DNA from 2 places in the Paenibacillus sp. CMM36 genome. Region 2 is predicted to be linked to the other one. Evidence: predicted binding sites of a transcription regulator. Region 2 holds the regulator's gene; the other holds the start of a gene.
The links. Region 2 encodes Rex, which represses fermentation and respiration genes when NADH is low (regulators of the CRP and FNR family bind a similar motif). Its sites were predicted from a motif close to TTGTGAAATATTTCACAA; they were not measured.
Positions count from the first base shown of each region.

Region 1: a site for Rex is predicted at 2,358-2,375, ahead of adhE (bifunctional acetaldehyde-CoA/alcohol dehydrogenase). Genes of this name have one in related genera too.

Region 1 covers NZ_JBSEDY010000012.1:46,841-55,683, forward strand. Annotated here, with positions in the region: gene ACWA2B_RS20740 (hypothetical protein) at 1-251, opposite strand, end outside; gene ACWA2B_RS20745 (DODA-type extradiol aromatic ring-opening family dioxygenase) at 570-1,337, shown strand; gene ACWA2B_RS20750 (Crp/Fnr family transcriptional regulator) at 1,476-2,192, opposite strand; gene adhE (bifunctional acetaldehyde-CoA/alcohol dehydrogenase) at 2,451-5,063, shown strand; gene pflB (formate C-acetyltransferase) at 5,392-7,653, shown strand; gene pflA (pyruvate formate-lyase-activating protein) at 7,705-8,463, shown strand; gene ACWA2B_RS20770 (copper amine oxidase N-terminal domain-containing protein) at 8,683-8,843, shown strand, end outside.
Region 2 covers NZ_JBSEDY010000004.1:345,706-354,548, reverse strand. Annotated here, with positions in the region: gene ACWA2B_RS11675 (tetratricopeptide repeat protein) at 1-298, shown strand, start outside; gene dinG (ATP-dependent DNA helicase DinG) at 456-3,323, shown strand; gene ACWA2B_RS11665 (redox-sensing transcriptional repressor Rex) at 3,367-4,020, shown strand; gene ACWA2B_RS11660 (amidohydrolase) at 4,007-5,308, shown strand; gene ACWA2B_RS11655 (cell wall elongation regulator TseB-like domain-containing protein) at 5,346-5,870, shown strand; gene ACWA2B_RS11650 (hypothetical protein) at 6,317-6,850, shown strand; gene ACWA2B_RS11645 (AAA family ATPase) at 6,843-8,345, shown strand; gene ACWA2B_RS11640 (3-hydroxyacyl-CoA dehydrogenase family protein) at 8,483-8,843, shown strand, end outside.

The sequences.
Region 1 (8,843 bases), on a different contig from region 2:
CGGCGAGGCACACGGGTTTGAATATCCAGCGCGGCCGAACGGAATGTACCCAGACAGGAATGACAAAGTCTCCCTGCATAAATAGGGGAACGGCAGGACTCACAAGGATAATCAAGCTGACTGTATGTGGAGGGAAATTTGCCTGCTCTTACCCAATCTGTGAGCAATTCTATAGGTGTACCAGTTACGTCACTGAGCTGGCGAGTATGAGTAGAAGGATGCTTCCATAGATAGTTAGAACAGCGGTCCAAGAATATATTTTCTTCCTGAATACAAGTACTACAGAGGTTTCTAAGGTTTTGACGAAAAACGGAACCGCATTTTGGGCAATTAGAAGTATGTATCTCCATGGAAACCAGTCCTTTGTATCGAAATAAAGTGAAATTTTAAAATTTATTAGTTACATATTACTATGACATTATACCTATATCAATCTTTATTTATAGAATCTTTGACCTTTAAGTGTATGTTAAAATCTGTGTTGACATGACTCTGTTACTTATGTATCATTACTTACATAAAGTTACTTGATGAATAAAATAAATTGTTGATGATAAGGGGATCTTTATATGATGCCATCTTTATTTTTGGCCCATGGCTCACCGATGCTTGCTATTGAACAGACGGACTATACTTCATTTTTAGAGCAACTGGGGAAAAGTATTCGTCCTAAAGCAATAGTTATCTTTACTGCTCATTGGGAAACACAAACGTTGACGATCAGTTCGATGGATGACGTGTACGATACCATTTATGATTTTGGCGGTTTTCCACCGGAACTGTACACAGTGAAATATCCAGCACATGGTTCTGTGGAACTGGCCAATAAGCTGAAAAAATTATATGAACAAAAGGGCATTGACGTAGAAACTGATCGGGTGAGGGGTTTGGATCATGGATCTTGGACATTGTTGCATCGTATGTATCCTGAGGCAGACATTCCGGTAGTTCAGATCTCTGTAAATCCATATCTCTCGCCCAAAGCACAATATGCTATTGGTGAAGTGCTGCGAGGACTGGGAGAACAGGATATTCTGGTCATTGGTAGTGGCGTGACTGTTCATAATCTGCGTATCGTCAAATGGGGGGAAACGAAAACAGAACCTTGGGCTATAGATTTTGATGATTGGATTATTGAAAAAGTACAAAGTAGAGATATAGAGGCTTTGGATCACTATGAAAGCGAAGCACCGTATGCTCGCCAGGCCGTACCCAGAGCAGAACACTTTGTACCGTTGTTTATTGCAATGGGGAGTGGCAATCCTGCAAACAAAGCCAAGGTTATCCATAGAAGCTATGAGATGGGGAATTTAAGTTATCTATGTTTACAGTTTTAAAGAGTGTTGCCAGAAGAAGGACTGTCATTAAAATGCTTCGCTACTGCTCCTGTATAAGTAGGGGAGTGGAAATAAATTAGGGAGTGTTATAAGCTATAGTGGCTTATAACACTCCCTTTTACATAAAAAAACGATTTATTATATCCGGCAAATCTCACGAGGGCATAGTTCACAATGACATACACCTTGCAGCATTTCCAAATCTTTGACAACAATCATACCATTATCATATTCAACTGCATTTTTCTTACGTAGATCACTAAGCATCCGGTTTACGCTTTCCCGGGTCGCACCGATCATATTTGATAAGTCAGTATGAGTAATTTTTTTATGAATCAGGATATGTTCGCCGTGAGGCTCACCATAGGTATTGCATAGACGAATGAGCGTTGAACATAAAGCGCCTGGCTTGCCGTACATCATCAAATCGCGGAACTTAGTCTGAGTAATGCGGTGATGTGAACCCATCCATTTCATAAAGTCAATCGCAAAATCACAATGCTGGCAAATAAGCAGTTCCAAATCTGTATGATCGATTACGCCAATATCACTGTCTTCCAGAACCTCAGCAGAAAAGGAATGCTTAGTACCGAAAAATGGATCGGCTTGACCAACAAGATCGCCGCTTTGATACATATATAGAATAAGTTCCTTGCCCTCATCCGTTGTTTTGGTTACTTTCACGCGTCCGCGCTTAATATAAAACAGCTTATCCGCTGTATCTCCTTCCCAGAACAGATGCGAGCTTTCTGGCATAACTCGATCTTTCATCATTACTTGCAATCGGTTGAAGCTGGCCTCCGAGAAGCAACAGGTGTTGCCGCGGGCTTCCATTACATTTGTAGGGTTTCTCATCGTCCATTTCCCCTTTGTATCCTATGTTTTTTATCTGCAACTTGATCAATTCAAATTCATTATATACTTGTGCAATGAGTTTTTGGGGCAAGAAGAGGGGGTAAAAGTGGCAGAATTCCAAACTTTGTGATTTAATTCACTTCATAAAATAAAATTTTAAATAGATTGTGAAAAAAATCACAATATATCTTGAAAAGCTGTGTTACGATCAGTGCGTGAACAAGAGATAGTACACGAGATAACAGGAGGATGAGGGAAATGGCTGTTAAAAACGAGGTTATTCAAAAAGAGCAAAGCGCAGAGCAGTATATTCAAACGCTGATTGACCGGGGGAACCGGGCACAGCAAGCTTTCATGAGTATGAATCAGGAACAGATTGACGAAATCGTACAAGCTATGGCACTCGCAGGGATGGATAAACACATGTACCTGGCGAAGTTGGCTGTTGAAGAAACAGGACGCGGTGTGTACGAGGACAAAATCACCAAAAACATGTTTGCAACAGAATATATCTATCATAGCATCAAAAATGAAAAAACCGTCGGTGTCATTGAAGACAATGATTTTGACAGTTTTCAAAAGATAGCAGAGCCAGTCGGTATTATCATGGGGATCACTCCAGTGACAAACCCGACTTCGACTACGATGTTCAAAGCGCTGATTGCCATTAAAACACGTAACCCAATCATTTTCGGTTTCCATCCATCTGCTCAATCGTGTAGTGCGGAAGCAGCCCGCGTCTTGCTCGAAGCAGCTGTTAAACATGGTGCTCCGGCCGATTGTATTCAATGGATTGAAGCACCTTCGATGGATAAGACCAATGTATTGATGAACCACCCTGATGTGGCGCTAATTTTGGCAACTGGTGGATCAGGCATGGTTAAGGCAGCTTATAGCTGCGGTAAACCAGCACTTGGTGTAGGTCCTGGTAACGTGCCTTGCTTTATTGAAAAAACAGCAGATATCAAACAGGCCGTGAACGATCTTATCCTCTCGAAATCTTTTGATAACGGTATGATTTGTGCTTCGGAGCAAGCGGTTATTATCGAAGAGCCAATCTTCGAACAAGTGAAAAAATTGATGATCGCTAACGGTTGCTATTTTGTAAATAAAGAAGAAGCAGCTAAGCTCACTCAAGGAGCTATGAATGTCGAGAAATGTGCAGTGAACCCAGCTATTGTCGGGCAGTCTGCTGTGAAAATTGCTGAAATGAGTGGTATTACAGTACCAGCAGGAACTAAAATTTTGGTCGCTGAGATTGAAGGGGTAGGAACAAAATTCCCATTGTCTGCGGAAAAATTGAGTCCTGTATTGGCTTGCTATAAAGTAAAAAATGCGGAACAAGGTATTCAACGCGCTGCTGAAGTCGTGGAATTCGGGGGCATGGGTCACTCGTCCGCTATTCATTCGAACGATGAGGATGTTATCGCTCGGTTTGCAAACCGTTTGCAAACAGGACGTATCATTGTAAATGCACCTTCCACACATGGTGCGATTGGCGACATTTACAACACCAATCTTCCTTCGTTGACACTTGGTTGCGGTTCGTACGGTCGTAACTCGACTTCGTCGAACGTATCGGCAGTCAATCTGATTAATGTGAAAAGGGTGGCGAAACGGACGGTGAATATGCAATGGTTCAAAGTACCTTCCAAAATCTATTTTGAAAAAAATTCGACACAGTATCTTGCTAAAATGCCTGATATCACACGTGTAGCTATTATCACAGACCCTATGATGGTACAACTGGGATATGTAGATCGTGTTATTCATTATCTGCATCAGCGCCAAACACCAGTAGCTATCGAAGTGTTCTCTGAAGTAGAGCCAGATCCATCGACAGTTACGGTAGAACGTGGTACTGAAATGATGAGACGTTTCCAACCGGATTGCATCATCGCACTGGGCGGCGGTTCGCCAATGGATGCCGCTAAAGGCATGTGGATGTTCTATGAATATCCAGATACTGATTTCAATAACTTAAAACAAAAATTCATGGATATCCGTAAACGGATTTACAAGTACCCACGTCTGGGCCAAAAAGCACAATTTGTAGCTATCCCTACAACATCGGGTACAGGTTCCGAAGTTACATCGTTCGCAGTAATTACGGACAAAAACCTGGGCGACACGAAGTACCCACTGGCTGACTATGAGTTGACTCCTGATGTGGCAATTATTGACCCAGTGTTTGTATATTCGCTGCCTAAAACAGCTGTAGCGGACACAGGTATGGACGTTCTGACACATGCTATCGAGGCTTACGTGTCCGTAATGGCTAATGACTACACAGATGGTCTGGCAATTAAAGCCATTCAATTGGTATTCCAATACCTAGAACAATCGGCTCTGACCGGTGATAAGCTGGCTCGTGAAAAAATGCATAATGCTTCCACACTTGCTGGTATGGCGTTTGCTAATGCATTCTTGGGCATTAACCACAGTCTTGCACATAAATGGGGTGGACAATACCATACAGCGCATGGCCGCACGAATGCCATTTTGATGCCGCACGTTATTCGTTATAATGCGAAAAAACCGACAAAATTTGCTTCGTTCCCTAAATATTCGCACTTTGTTGCGGATGAGCGTTATGCAGAAATCGCGCGCATATTGGGACTGCCTGCACGCACCACCGAAGAAGGGGTTAACAGCTTGATCGAAGCGATCCGTAAAATGAACAAAACACTCGGTATCGAGGAATCGTTCCAACAAATCGGTTTCGATGCGAAAGATTTCGAATCACGTGTAGATTATCTGGCTGACCGCGCATTTGAAGATCAATGTACAACTGCGAATCCTAAGTTGCCACTGGTTACTGAGTTGGCTGATGTCTATCGCAATGCCTTCTACGGACGTTTTGACCAATAATATAATAGGTAAGAAGAGGCTTGTGAAAAAGCATTTTCTCGTTCAATACCGATGCAGGCTCTCTATATAGAGGGCCTGTTGGTTTGGGAAGGGAGGTGAACGGCAAGGCTAAGGATATAGGCGCGAAGCTAGGGAAAATAAAGTGACAAAAATCACTCATATTGTGATTTTTGTCACATACTACACTCTATCATTATTCTACAATAAGGGTGTAAGAAAGGTCCCGACACTGAGCGTAAGGCATCGGTGAACAGGCCGGGCTCAAGAAATAGCTTTATCGTGAAAAAAATCACAAGTCCGGAAGACCAAACAATTTGGAGGGATTTACATGTCGGTGATTGAGAGAGAATTACAAGAGCAACAATCTGGCTGGAGAGGTTTTAAAAAAGGCAAATGGACTAAAGAAGTCAACGTCAACGATTTTATTGAAACCAATATCTTACCTTATGTTGGCAATGAAGAATTTTTGGTTGGTCCTACGGCCAACACAACTGCATTGTGGGATATTGTATCCGATCTTACCAAAAAAGAGTTGGCAAACGGCGGCGTGCTTGATGTAGACGTGAATACGCCATCCACTATTATTTCACATAAACCGGGTTATCTAGACCGGGATAAAGAGCAAATTGTCGGTGTACAAACAGATGCTCCATTCAAACGTTCTTTACAGCCGTTTGGCGGAATTCGAATGATGATCGACGCTTGCAAAGCCTATGGTTTTGAAGTGCCAGAAAGTATCATTGATATCTTCACTCATATTCGTAAAACTCACAACCAAGGTGTATTTGACGCTTATACAGATGAAATGAGAGCAGCTCGTAAAGCTGGTATCATTACTGGTCTGCCAGATGCATACGGCCGTGGTCGTATTATCGGTGACTATCGTCGTGTAGCTTTATACGGTGCAGACTTCTTGATCCAAGATAAAAAGCTGCAACTGAAAAGCCTTGAAGTTGATTCCATGGAAGAAGACGTAATTCGTCTGCGTGAGGAAATTTCCGAGCAAATTCGTGCTTTGAATGAACTGAAACAAATGGCTGCTGAGCACGGTTTTGATATTTCAAAACCTGCTAACAATGCGAAAGAAGCTTTCCAATGGGTATATTTTGGATATCTTGCAGCAATCAAAGAACAAAATGGTGCAGCAATGTCCTTAGGACGTGTATCTTCCTTCCTTGATATTTACTCTCAACGTGATATGGAAGAGGGTACAATGACAGAAGAACAAGCTCAAGAACTGGTCGATCATTTTGTTATGAAATTGCGTATTGTTAAGTTCTTGCGCACACCTGACTATAATGAACTGTTCAGTGGAGATCCAACTTGGGTTACTGAGTCCATTGGTGGTATGTCCGTAACTGGAGAAACTCGGGTAACTAAAAACAGCTTCCGTTTCCTGCACACCCTCTACAATCTGGGACCTGCACCGGAACCGAACCTGACTGTACTGTGGTCGGAAAAATTGCCTGAAGGCTTCAAAAAATATTGTGCGAAAGTTTCTATTGAAACTAGCTCCATTCAGTACGAGAATGACGATCTGATGCGTCCGATTTATGGAGACGACTATGGTATTGCTTGTTGTGTATCGGCAATGAAAATCGGTAAACAAATGCAATTCTTTGGTGCTCGTGCTAACTTGGCTAAAGCTCTGCTGTATGCAATTAACGGTGGTAAAGATGAAAAATCTGGCGTCCAAGTAGGGCCTGAATTCCCAGCCATTACAGGTGAAGTTCTGGATTATGAAGAAGTGTTGAGTCGCTTCAAACCTATGATGGAATGGTTGGCCAAACTGTATATGAACACTTTGAATGTTATTCACTACATGCATGATAAATATAGCTACGAACGCATTGAAATGGCGTTGCATGATCGTGATATTCTCCGCACCATGGCTTGTGGTATTGCGGGTCTGTCAGTTGCTACCGACTCCTTGAGTGCCATTAAATTTGCAAAAGTTAAACCAATCCGTAACGAAAAAGGGATTGCTGTTGACTTTGAAATTGAAGGCGAATACCCTTGCTACGGTAACAACGATGACCGTGTAGATAACATCGCTGTGGAACTGGTAGAGAGCTTCATGAGCATGATTCGCAAGCATAAAGCTTATCGTAATGCGCTTCCTACTCAATCTGTACTGACTATTACTTCTAACGTGGTGTATGGTAAGAAAACAGGTACAACACCGGATGGACGTAAAGCAGGCGAACCGTTTGCACCAGGGGCAAACCCAATGCACGGCCGTGATAAAAAAGGTGCTTTGGCATCTCTGAGTTCCGTAGCCAAATTGCCTTATGAACACAGTCTGGATGGTATCTCGAACACCTTCTCTATCGTGCCTAAAGCACTGGGTAAAGAAGAAGAAACACGCAAAACAAACCTTGTTTCGATGATGGATGGCTATTTTGGAAGCCACGCACATCATCTTAATGTCAATGTGTTTGCTCGCGAACAACTGTTGGATGCAATGGAACACCCAGAAAACTATCCACAGCTGACGATCCGTGTTTCCGGTTATGCCGTTAACTTTATCAAGCTGACTCGTGAACAACAATTGGATGTTATTAACCGTACTTTCCACGGTACAATGTAAATAAGTATTACAATGACGCACGCATAGCGGATGCGGGAAGGATGATGCAACATGTTGAAAGGACACATACACTCATTGGAAACCTTCGGGACCGTCGATGGTCCCGGCATCCGCTTCGTGCTCTTTATGCAAGGATGCTTGTTGAAATGTCAGTATTGCCATAATCCGGACACTTGGGCCTTGAATGAAGGCAATCCAATGACCCTAGAGGAAGTATTGGCTGAAATTGAACCGTATTTAGCCTATTACCGTTCTTCGGGAGGCGGATTGACCGTATCCGGTGGAGAACCGACATTGCAAGCTCATTTTGTAGCAGAGCTGTTCAAAGAAGTGAAACGTCGCTGGAATTTGCACACGACACTGGACAGTAATGGCTTTAATGATGCGGGCCGTATCCATGATCTGCTGGACGTAACAGACTTGGTGTTACTTGATATTAAGCATATTGACAACGACAAGCATATTAAGCTTACAGGCAAGTCCAACGACCGTATGCTAAGCACAGCTCGCTGGTTGTCTGAGCAAGGGCGTAAAATGTGGATTAGACACGTATTTGTACCGGGTATTCATGATGACGAGCAAGATTTATTGAATTTGGGACGGTTTATCGGAACGTTGAACGGAGTCGAGAAATTCGAAATTTTACCTTACCATCAAATGGGTGTTTACAAGTGGGAAATGCTCGGTAAGGAGTATCCGTTGGAGGGAGTTCCATCTCCTACAGACGAAGAAGTTCAACGTGCTTACCGACTCATTGAAGAGGGTCGTCTGGAGACTGCAGGAAAGAATGCTGTCTGTCGTCCATCATAATGTAAATGGTGCAAAAGCTATTTCTTAGTAATGAAGCCGCCGCCACATCAGGTCAGATGGGTGGCGGTTTTTTGTTGTAGAATTTTTTGCAGTCACAGGAGAAAGTTCCCTTTTTTTCATGATAAGCAAAATTTCCAGAAACTTTTTAACAACTGACGCGTCTAATAGTATGACTTTTTACGGGAATGATAATAATTTGGTGATAGAAGGAGACAGACAATGAATTTCAAGAAATGGACCATGCTCACCGCTTTGGCGGTAGCTCAGGTGGCCGCAGTAGCCCCTGTAGGAGCAGAAGCAGCATCAACAACCGTTCAATCCACCGATTCGGTTAGCGCACAGCAGGCTCAGACCAATGTTGCTGATTCCAGCGTTCAGAA
Region 2 (8,843 bases):
TTGGCAGAGTCGCATGTATATGGGAATGGCCTATTTTCAACTAGATGATCCAGCAGAAGCTGTATACCATTTTCAGAAGGTGCTGGACCTGACTGAGCAGGCAGGACTAAAAGCGGTCATCTATAATGCGCTAGGCTGTCTGTTGGCAAAGCAGGCTGACGTAGAGGAGGCGCAAAAATGTTTTGCTCTCGCACATCAGTTCGATCCTGCGTTACCCGAGCCGCTGCACAATATGGAAGCCTGTTTGTCCGGTACCGAAAAGCTTCGATACGACAGCTCCATAATGACCTGGATGTAGTTGTCAGACACCGAGTAAGACGATGCATGCCCACCTCCTGAGGCGGCGTATGCATCGTCTTTTTTGGCTGTCTTAATTTCCAAACACGCGATCTTCTGCTATGCTAATATACGGAGTTATTATTTTTGTAAGTGTCATAAGAAAGGATTAAGCCCGAATGAAATTTGCGGTATTGGATTTTGAAACGACAGGCACCCAGTCCGCGGATGACATCATTCAAGTCGGACTTGCAATTATAGATCATGATAACAGCATTTCCCGTGTTTACGGCTCTTATGTGAACCCTGGCAGATCTATTCCACCTTTTATCACTGGATTGACCGGAATTACAGACGATGACGTGAAGGATGCACCTGCACTTGAAGAAATGATGATGGAGCTTGTGCCTATGCTGGACGATGTTGTACTGGTCGGTCATAATGTGGCGTTTGATTTTAATTTTTTGCAAAACGCTCTGGATCGGTGCGGATACTTGCCATTTAGCGGAAGAATCTTGGATACAATGGATTTTCTGAAAATTATGTTTCCATCACTATCTTCGTATCAGTTGGGTTTTGTGTCTTCTGAGTTCGGGCTGGCACATGATCGCCCTCACCAAGCAGACAGCGACGCATTGGCTACGGCCGAGGTGTTTTTAAAGTGTCTGGGTGAGCTTCAAGCATTACCTCTGATAACGATACAGCGGCTTAGTGATTTGTTTGCAGAGGAAGACAGTGACCTTGGATGGTTTCTTGATGGGGTGCGTGAAGAGAAAGAGCTTGATCCTATTCAGGATTTGGAGGGATATCAGTTTTTTCGTCAGCTTGCGCTAAAAGTGGAAGATTGGACGGAGCTAGCTGCTCCGCGTAGAGAAGATGACCCGAATCCACTGTCAGGTGTTACCTTTGAGGAGTACATGGATGATGTGCGGGACAATTTGCGTTCATCCTTGAGTCAATATGAGGAGCGCGAGGCGCAGATACAGATGATTGAGGGTGTGAATCAGGCACTGAGTGAAGACAAGCATCTGCTGATTGAAGCAGGTACAGGAACAGGGAAGTCTCTGGGTTATTTGCTCCCATCGCTGTATCACAGTGTGAAAAAGGGACAGCGCGTTATGGTGAGTACACATACGATCAACCTGCAGGAGCAATTACGCGAGCGCGACATTCCGATGCTGACCAAGGTGATTCCGTTTCCGTTCCGGGCTGCTATTTTCAAGGGTCGGGGACATTATTTGTGTCTGCGTAAGTTTGAACATAAAATAAACAGAAGAGACTTCGCTACACCGAAGGAAGATTTAATTACAGCGGCTCAGATGATCGTCTGGTTGACGCTAACAGAAACCGGTGATGATGAAGAACTGAATCTGAGCAACCGTGGAGGGGATTTCTGGGAAACGGTGGCGAGTGATTCAGAGTCCTGTCTTGGTCGTTCCTGCCCATGGTTCCGCAAATGTTATTATCATCGTGCACGCCATGAAGCAGGAATAGCGGATGTTGTTATTACGAATCACTCTAAGTTGTTCACAGACGTCAAAGCCAGTCATCAGTTATTGCCTAGCTATGAACATCTGGTGATAGATGAAGCCCATCACCTGGAGGAAGTAGCTGGTAAACACCTAGGTATGCATATGAAATATTTCACACTCGTGCATACACTGACGCGACTGTTCAAAGACAGCAAGAATGGACAACTGCCTTCACTTCGTCAACAGTTGGCGAAATCGGGGCACGAGAAGTCGGCAGATTGGGCCTCAACTATCGACCAGCTGTATCCGCTCGTGTTAGAGGTGAAGGAAACTTGGGACCTGCTAAGCGACAAGCTGTTTGGCATGTTGCCGGAGCGAAGTGATGCGACACCGGGTGAAACAGGACAGTTTTCTTCCCGTCTCAAACCTTCGGCCAAGCCTGCAAAGTGGGATCAGGCGGGAGCTTTGGAAAATCAGCTATATGTAACGATGAGCGAAATTTTGCGCAAGGGCGACAAGCTGATGCTGGACGTCAAGGAAGAACATGACGATTATGCGGCGGATAGCCTTATTACAGATATCACGGGTCTGCTCAAGGATTTGGCGGGGATTCGAGAAAATTTGCGCTTTTTTATCCGACTCGATGATGAAACAACCGTATACTGGCTCGAGGCAAGCGGGCAATTCCGTAGTAAATCATTGCAATTTTATGCGGTACCCGTCGATGTGAGCCGCCAGTTGAAAGAAATGTTTTTTGACAAAAAAAGAAGCATTATTCTGACTTCTGCTACCTTGTCGGTAGATAAGTCGTTTCAGTACATGATCGATCAGCTCGGCTTACAGGAGGCCGCAGATCAAGAGCGGCTGATGACTTCGCAGCTCCCGTCACCCTTTAATTACAGGGATCAGGTGTTGCTGGTTATTCCACGGGATTTCCCAAGTGTGAAGGGCAGTGTAGGAGATGCGCATTTTGTAGATATGCTCGTTAGCTCTCTAGGAGCGACTGCTCAGGCGACACGTGGGAGAATGCTCGTTCTGTTTACGTCCTATCGGATGCTCCGGCAAGTGTATGAGCCGCTCAAAGAGGCCTTAGCATCCAGCGAAATTACTGTGCTGGGACAAGGTGTGGACAGTGGAAGTCGCAGCAAGCTAACCCGCCGGTTTCAGGAAGCGAAAGCTTCTGTATTGCTGGGGACCAGCAGTTTCTGGGAAGGCGTCGATATTCCGGGGAAGGCTCTGACTTGTCTAGCCATTGTTCGCTTGCCGTTTCAACCGCCGAATCACCCGCTGCTGGAGGCAAAAAGCGAACTGCTCCAGCAGCAGAAGAAGAATCCATTTATGAAGCTGTCTGTACCGCAAGCGGTCATTCGCTTCAAACAGGGATTTGGTCGGTTGGTACGTACAGCGAACGACCACGGGGTCGTTATCGTTTATGATACGCGTGTGATTGAATCCTATTACGGAAAGCACTTTTTGTACTCGTTACCGGGACCAAAAATGGAGCATATGCCATCGGAGCAAATGGTGCCCCGCATCGCCGAATGGCTCCAATCCGCCCCGGAGACAGAGGCATAACGGACGGACATAAGTATGTTCGTTACAATTAGGGGGAGCAAGTATGAAATCAGATAAAATTTCAGAGGCTGTCGTACGGAGGTTACCCGTATATTTACGTTATCTGAATGCACTGCACAAACGGGAGGTGGCTACGGTCTCTTCTCAAGAGCTGGGACAGAGGCTAGATTTGAACCCGGCCCAAATCCGTAAAGATCTTGCTTATTTTGGAGATTTTGGTCGGAAGGGTATCGGTTATGATGTTTCTTATCTCATTGAGAAAATACGCCATATCCTGAAAATCGACCAACAAATTAATGTAGTATTGGTCGGAGCGGGTAATCTGGGGCAAGCCCTTTCGAATTATAACGCTTATTTAAAAGACAATATGAAGATTGTGGCGGTATTTGATGCGTTTCCGGATAAGGTAGGAACCAAGATCAATACATTGGTCGTGCAACCGATGGATGAACTGGAAGCGACTGTGAAAGAAAAAAACATTCGAATCGGGATTATTACCGTACCTGATTTTGAAGCACAGCACGTGGCTGATAGGCTTATTGATAGCGGAATTGGAGCGATCCTGAACTTTGCACCGACTACTCTCAAGGCACCAGCCAACATTCGGATTCATGCCACAGACTTTACAACTGATTTGCTTAGCCTCGCTTATTATTTGGAGGACGGAAAGGAAGAAGCACAATATGACAGTGAATAAATGGATGATTAAAAACGGATCTTTTGCCGTAAATGGACCAGAAGCAGGGGTAGTCCATGGTTTTATGATTGTGGAGGATAGTCGTATTACTTATATTGGCGAAACCTTGCCTGCGGGTGAGGAAGAGACGGAAGCGATCGATGGTAAAGGGCTATTGTTTTTACCTGGTCTGATCAATACTCATGGTCATGCGGCGATGTCTCTACTGCGTGGGCATGGAGATGATTTGGCACTTCAAGTATGGCTTCAGGAAAAAATGTGGCCTATGGAAGCCAAGTTTACATCTACAGACGTGTACTGGGGTACGTCCTTGTCTGTGCTGGAAATGCTGAAAGGTGGAACAACAACCTTCCTCGATATGTACGATCATATGGATGAGGTGGCTCGTGTGGCTGAAGAGTCAGGTATTCGTGCAAGTCTGATGCGTGGAGCAATTGGACTATGTTCGGAGGAAGAACAGCGAATCAAGCTGGCAGAGGCCGTGACTTTTGCGCGTAACTGGCACGGTAAAGCAGACGGCCGTATTACAACGATGATGTCACCGCATGCGCCATATACATGTCCACCTGCGTTTATTGAAAAATTCGTACAAGCTGCGCATGATCTGGACTTGCCACTGCATACGCACATGTCTGAGACGATCGCCGAAGTAGAGCAAAACGTACGCGACTACGGTTTGCGTCCGGTTGCACACTTGGATAAGCTTGGCTTTTTCTCCCGTCCTTCGCTTGTTGCCCATGGCGTTCATTTGAACGACGAAGAAATAGCTTTACTGGCAGAACGTGGTGTAGCGGTTTCCCACAATCCTGGCAGCAACTTGAAGCTGGCAAGTGGTGTGGCAAGAGTGCCTGAATTGCTGCGTGCAGGGGTTACGGTTTCTCTCGGAACGGATGGTCCTGCCAGCAATAATAACCTGGATATGTTCGAGGAAATGCGTCTGGCAGCACTTATTCACAAGGGTGTATCCGGTGACCCTACGGCAGTTCCTGCAAGTGAAGCGCTGCGTCTGGCAACAGAATACGGTGCAAAGTCGATTGGTTTAAAAGAAGTAGGAGCGTTGGCAGCAGGCAACAAGGCTGACTTTATCGCGTTGGATCTGAATCAGGCACATTTCTTGCCGCGTACAGATCTTATTTCCCATGCGGTATACTCTGCAAGCGCCAAGGACGTGGCTCATGTGTGGGTAGACGGTCGTCAGGTTGTGAAAAACGGCGAATGCCTGACTATGGACGAGGAACGTATCAAACATGAGGCACAAGCCGCCTTTGAAGGGCTGCTGTCGCGCTAATTCAGGTGTCACATCCCCTTAGAGAGGAAGCACGGGTTTGAAAAATAAGAAAAAATGGATAGCGGTCGCCATTTTGGCCGTGATACTGATCCTGGTCAGCATTTTCTGGTATTATTCCTATGTTACTCAAGACCAGGTGGCTGAGAAAAATGCCGCTATCATTAAGGCCAAGCAATCAGGTGGTCTGGTTAGCACGACTCAAACATGGAAGTCTGTGTGGGATCAGGTATATTGGGTGGTTCAAGGGAAAAATGCACAGAATGAAAATATAATGGTATGGGTTCCTTTTCAAAAAGTGGAGGGACAACCTAACGTACCTGCCGCAGATAATAGCGGTGTTCATACCGAGCTGCTGAAGAACGGAGTCGACGAGCAAAAAATGACGTCGCTAATTCAGCAGCAGCTTCCAGGTGTAAAAATTGTAAGCCTCCAGCCGAGTGTGTTCAATGGCGAATATGTGTGGCAGCTGTTTTACGATGATGGAAGCCATCATTACTATGCCTTTTACCGTTTTTCAGATGGGGGAGCGACGGGGGTAAAGTATACTTTGCCCAATAACTGAGCTGGTTGAGGATCAGCAGATGTGGAATGAATGACTAGTAAATGATTAAAAGCTCAAGAAAAAGACGTAAATGCGATGAAATTCGTATTTACGTCTTTTAGTCTTGCTATGCCGTAAAGATGAGCTGAATGCCAGCGAAGCATCTTTACCTACCCAACTTCTCTCCTAAGGAAAATTCATCTTTATGGCGGGCAACAGCGATCGTAAGATCAAATCCTACACGCAGCGTCCCACCTCCACCATAACCAAAGATTTTGCCTCATCACAACTCCTCCACACATTGCCTTCGATTTTAGATATACGTTATGATATACTATATTTTATAAGTGATAGACAAAAATGATAGAAAAAAGAATTGCTGATCACTGTAAGATCATGCAATTTGGTTGTTTGTTGACATTCGTCCCGTTTCTTCTGAGTTTTACATTTTGAGAGGAGGATGTTGTTTGAAATTGCGTGCAGTTCCTATCGTTGTGGCGGCAGTTTTGGCAGCTTTGCTGCTATTTGGGGGATGGTTCATTTACCGTCAGGTTACAATGCAAAGTCCTCTGGAAAAACTGGTTTCTCAATATCCAGGCGTGACAAGCGCTCAAATAGATATTAAACAGGATCAGGTTGTATTGAAACTAGATCTCAAACCGCAGGCGGATGTGGCCGGATTGGTCGATGTAGTTAAGCAAAAAGGACAATCCATCATTGGCAGCCGCACCATTAAGCTCGATATTGCAGACCGTTCCAATACAGCACTGAATCAATGGTGGTCTGAGGCTATGTTTCCTGTAGCCGAAGCGATGGAAAATAGAAAGTATACTCAAATTTCATCTACAGTTGAGCATATGAAAAAGAAAAAGACGGGTATCAAAGCTGATACCGACATGGATTCGAACAATGTCTATATCCGACTCAGCGAAGGGAAAGCGACCAAGTTTATCGTTTTGCCACGTCAATCTCAGCAGATGGGGGTATGGCCTAATGCCTAGATGGATCAAGGAAATATTAATCGGCATTGTGCCGGTAACCATTATATTTCTCGTTTTTATTGGGGTAAATATTATCCCTCTTCTAGTTGCTGGTGTGATGTTCAGCGGCTTGTTAATGCTCATGCATGCTCGTGGAGGCTTGGCCGTAGGTGCTGGGCAAGAACGTAAACGTAAAAAAAATGGCCCGGACAAGCTGACTTTTGAGGAAATCGGTGGGCAAGAAAGCGCTAAGCAGGAGCTGCGTGAGGCCTTGGATTTTTTGAATCGACATGATGAAATCTCCAAGTTTGGTATCCGTCCATTAAAAGGCGTTTTGCTCACAGGTCCTCCGGGAACAGGAAAAACACTGATGGCTAAGGCAGCGGCACACTATACTAATTCTGTTTTTGTTGCAGCCTCAGGTAGTGAATTTGTTGAAATGTACGTTGGTGTTGGAGCAGGTCGTGTGCGTGAGTTGTTCCGGGAGGCACGTACTCGTGCAGCCAAGGAAAAGAAGGAAAATGCAATTATTTTTATTGACGAAATCGACGTAATTGGTGGTAAACGTGAGGGTGGACAGCAACGAGAATATGATCAGACTTTGAATCAGTTGCTGACAGAAATGGATGGTATTTACTCGGTAGATACACCGCGGATTTTGATCATTGCGGCAACAAACCGTAAAGAAATGCTGGACAGCGCCTTAACGCGCCCAGGGCGTTTTGACCGTCATATTCAAGTGGATTTGCCTGATAAGAAGGGCCGTCTTCATATTCTTAAAATTCATGCCAAAAACAAACCGATTCAGGAAGATGCGAATCTGGATAAAATTGCTGAGGAATCTTACGGGTTTTCTGGCGCACAGCTGGAGAGCGTAATGAATGAAGCGGCAATCTATGCGATGAGACAGGATCAGAAAATGATTGCACAGAAACATCTGTCGATGGCAATTGACAAAGTGATGATGGGTGAAAAGACAGATCGAGAATCGACCTTGGAAGAGAAAAAACGTGTAGCGATCCATGAACTGGGACATGCTATTATGGCCGAAATTGTTCGTCCTGGTAGCGTAAGCCAGGTTGCACTTAGCCCACGTGGGAAAGCGCTTGGGTATGTGCGCCACAATCCACAGCAAGAGCATTATTTATACACCAAGCAGTATCTGGAGGAGCAGATTATGATCTCGCTCGCAGGGGCTACGGCAGAAGAAATGTACTATGGCGGTCGAAGTACCGGCTCTAGTAATGATTTTGAGCAGGCGCTGAACATCGTCCATACGATGATGACTTCCGGTTTGACTTCACTTGGCATTATTAACATGGAAATGGTAACGAAAGAAGAACTCATGCGGGAAAATGGCGAGATTATGGCTGACCTGCATACCCGAACTTTGGAACTGCTGGAAAAGCATCGTCCTGTGTTCGACAACTCACTTGACATCCTAATGAAGGAGGAAACTTTGTCTGGAGACCAATTTAGATGTCAATTTAGTGAAAATGCTTTATTACCAGCATAATTTTTTATGCTGGTTATTTTTTTTTTACTTTTAGTCCGTGCTAAGATATTATTATCTATTGGGACATAAACATGTATTTTTCGACAAAGAAGGATACAATATATGAGAGTGACCAGGAAAGGGTGGAGTTAAGAATCATGCAATTTAAAAAAATCGGCGTCATCGGCGGCGGCACCATGGGACAGGGAATTTCTGAAATGCTCGCGTCCAAAGGAATCGATGTGCTGCTGGTAGAGCAGACACCAGAGAAACTAGACTACGCCTACAATATGATTGAAACGAGTCTGGACAAACAACTGGAAAAATGGGCAATTACTCAAGCTGAGAAAAAATTGATCTTATCCCGCATTCAGAAAGTATCCCATTTAGCGGAGCTCGGCAGCTGTGATATGGTCATTGAGACTATTACAGAGAATCTGGACGAGAAGAAAGCAGTGTTCCAAGAGCTGGACCATGTGTGTCCAAACAATATTATTCTTGCAAGTAATACATCCACGC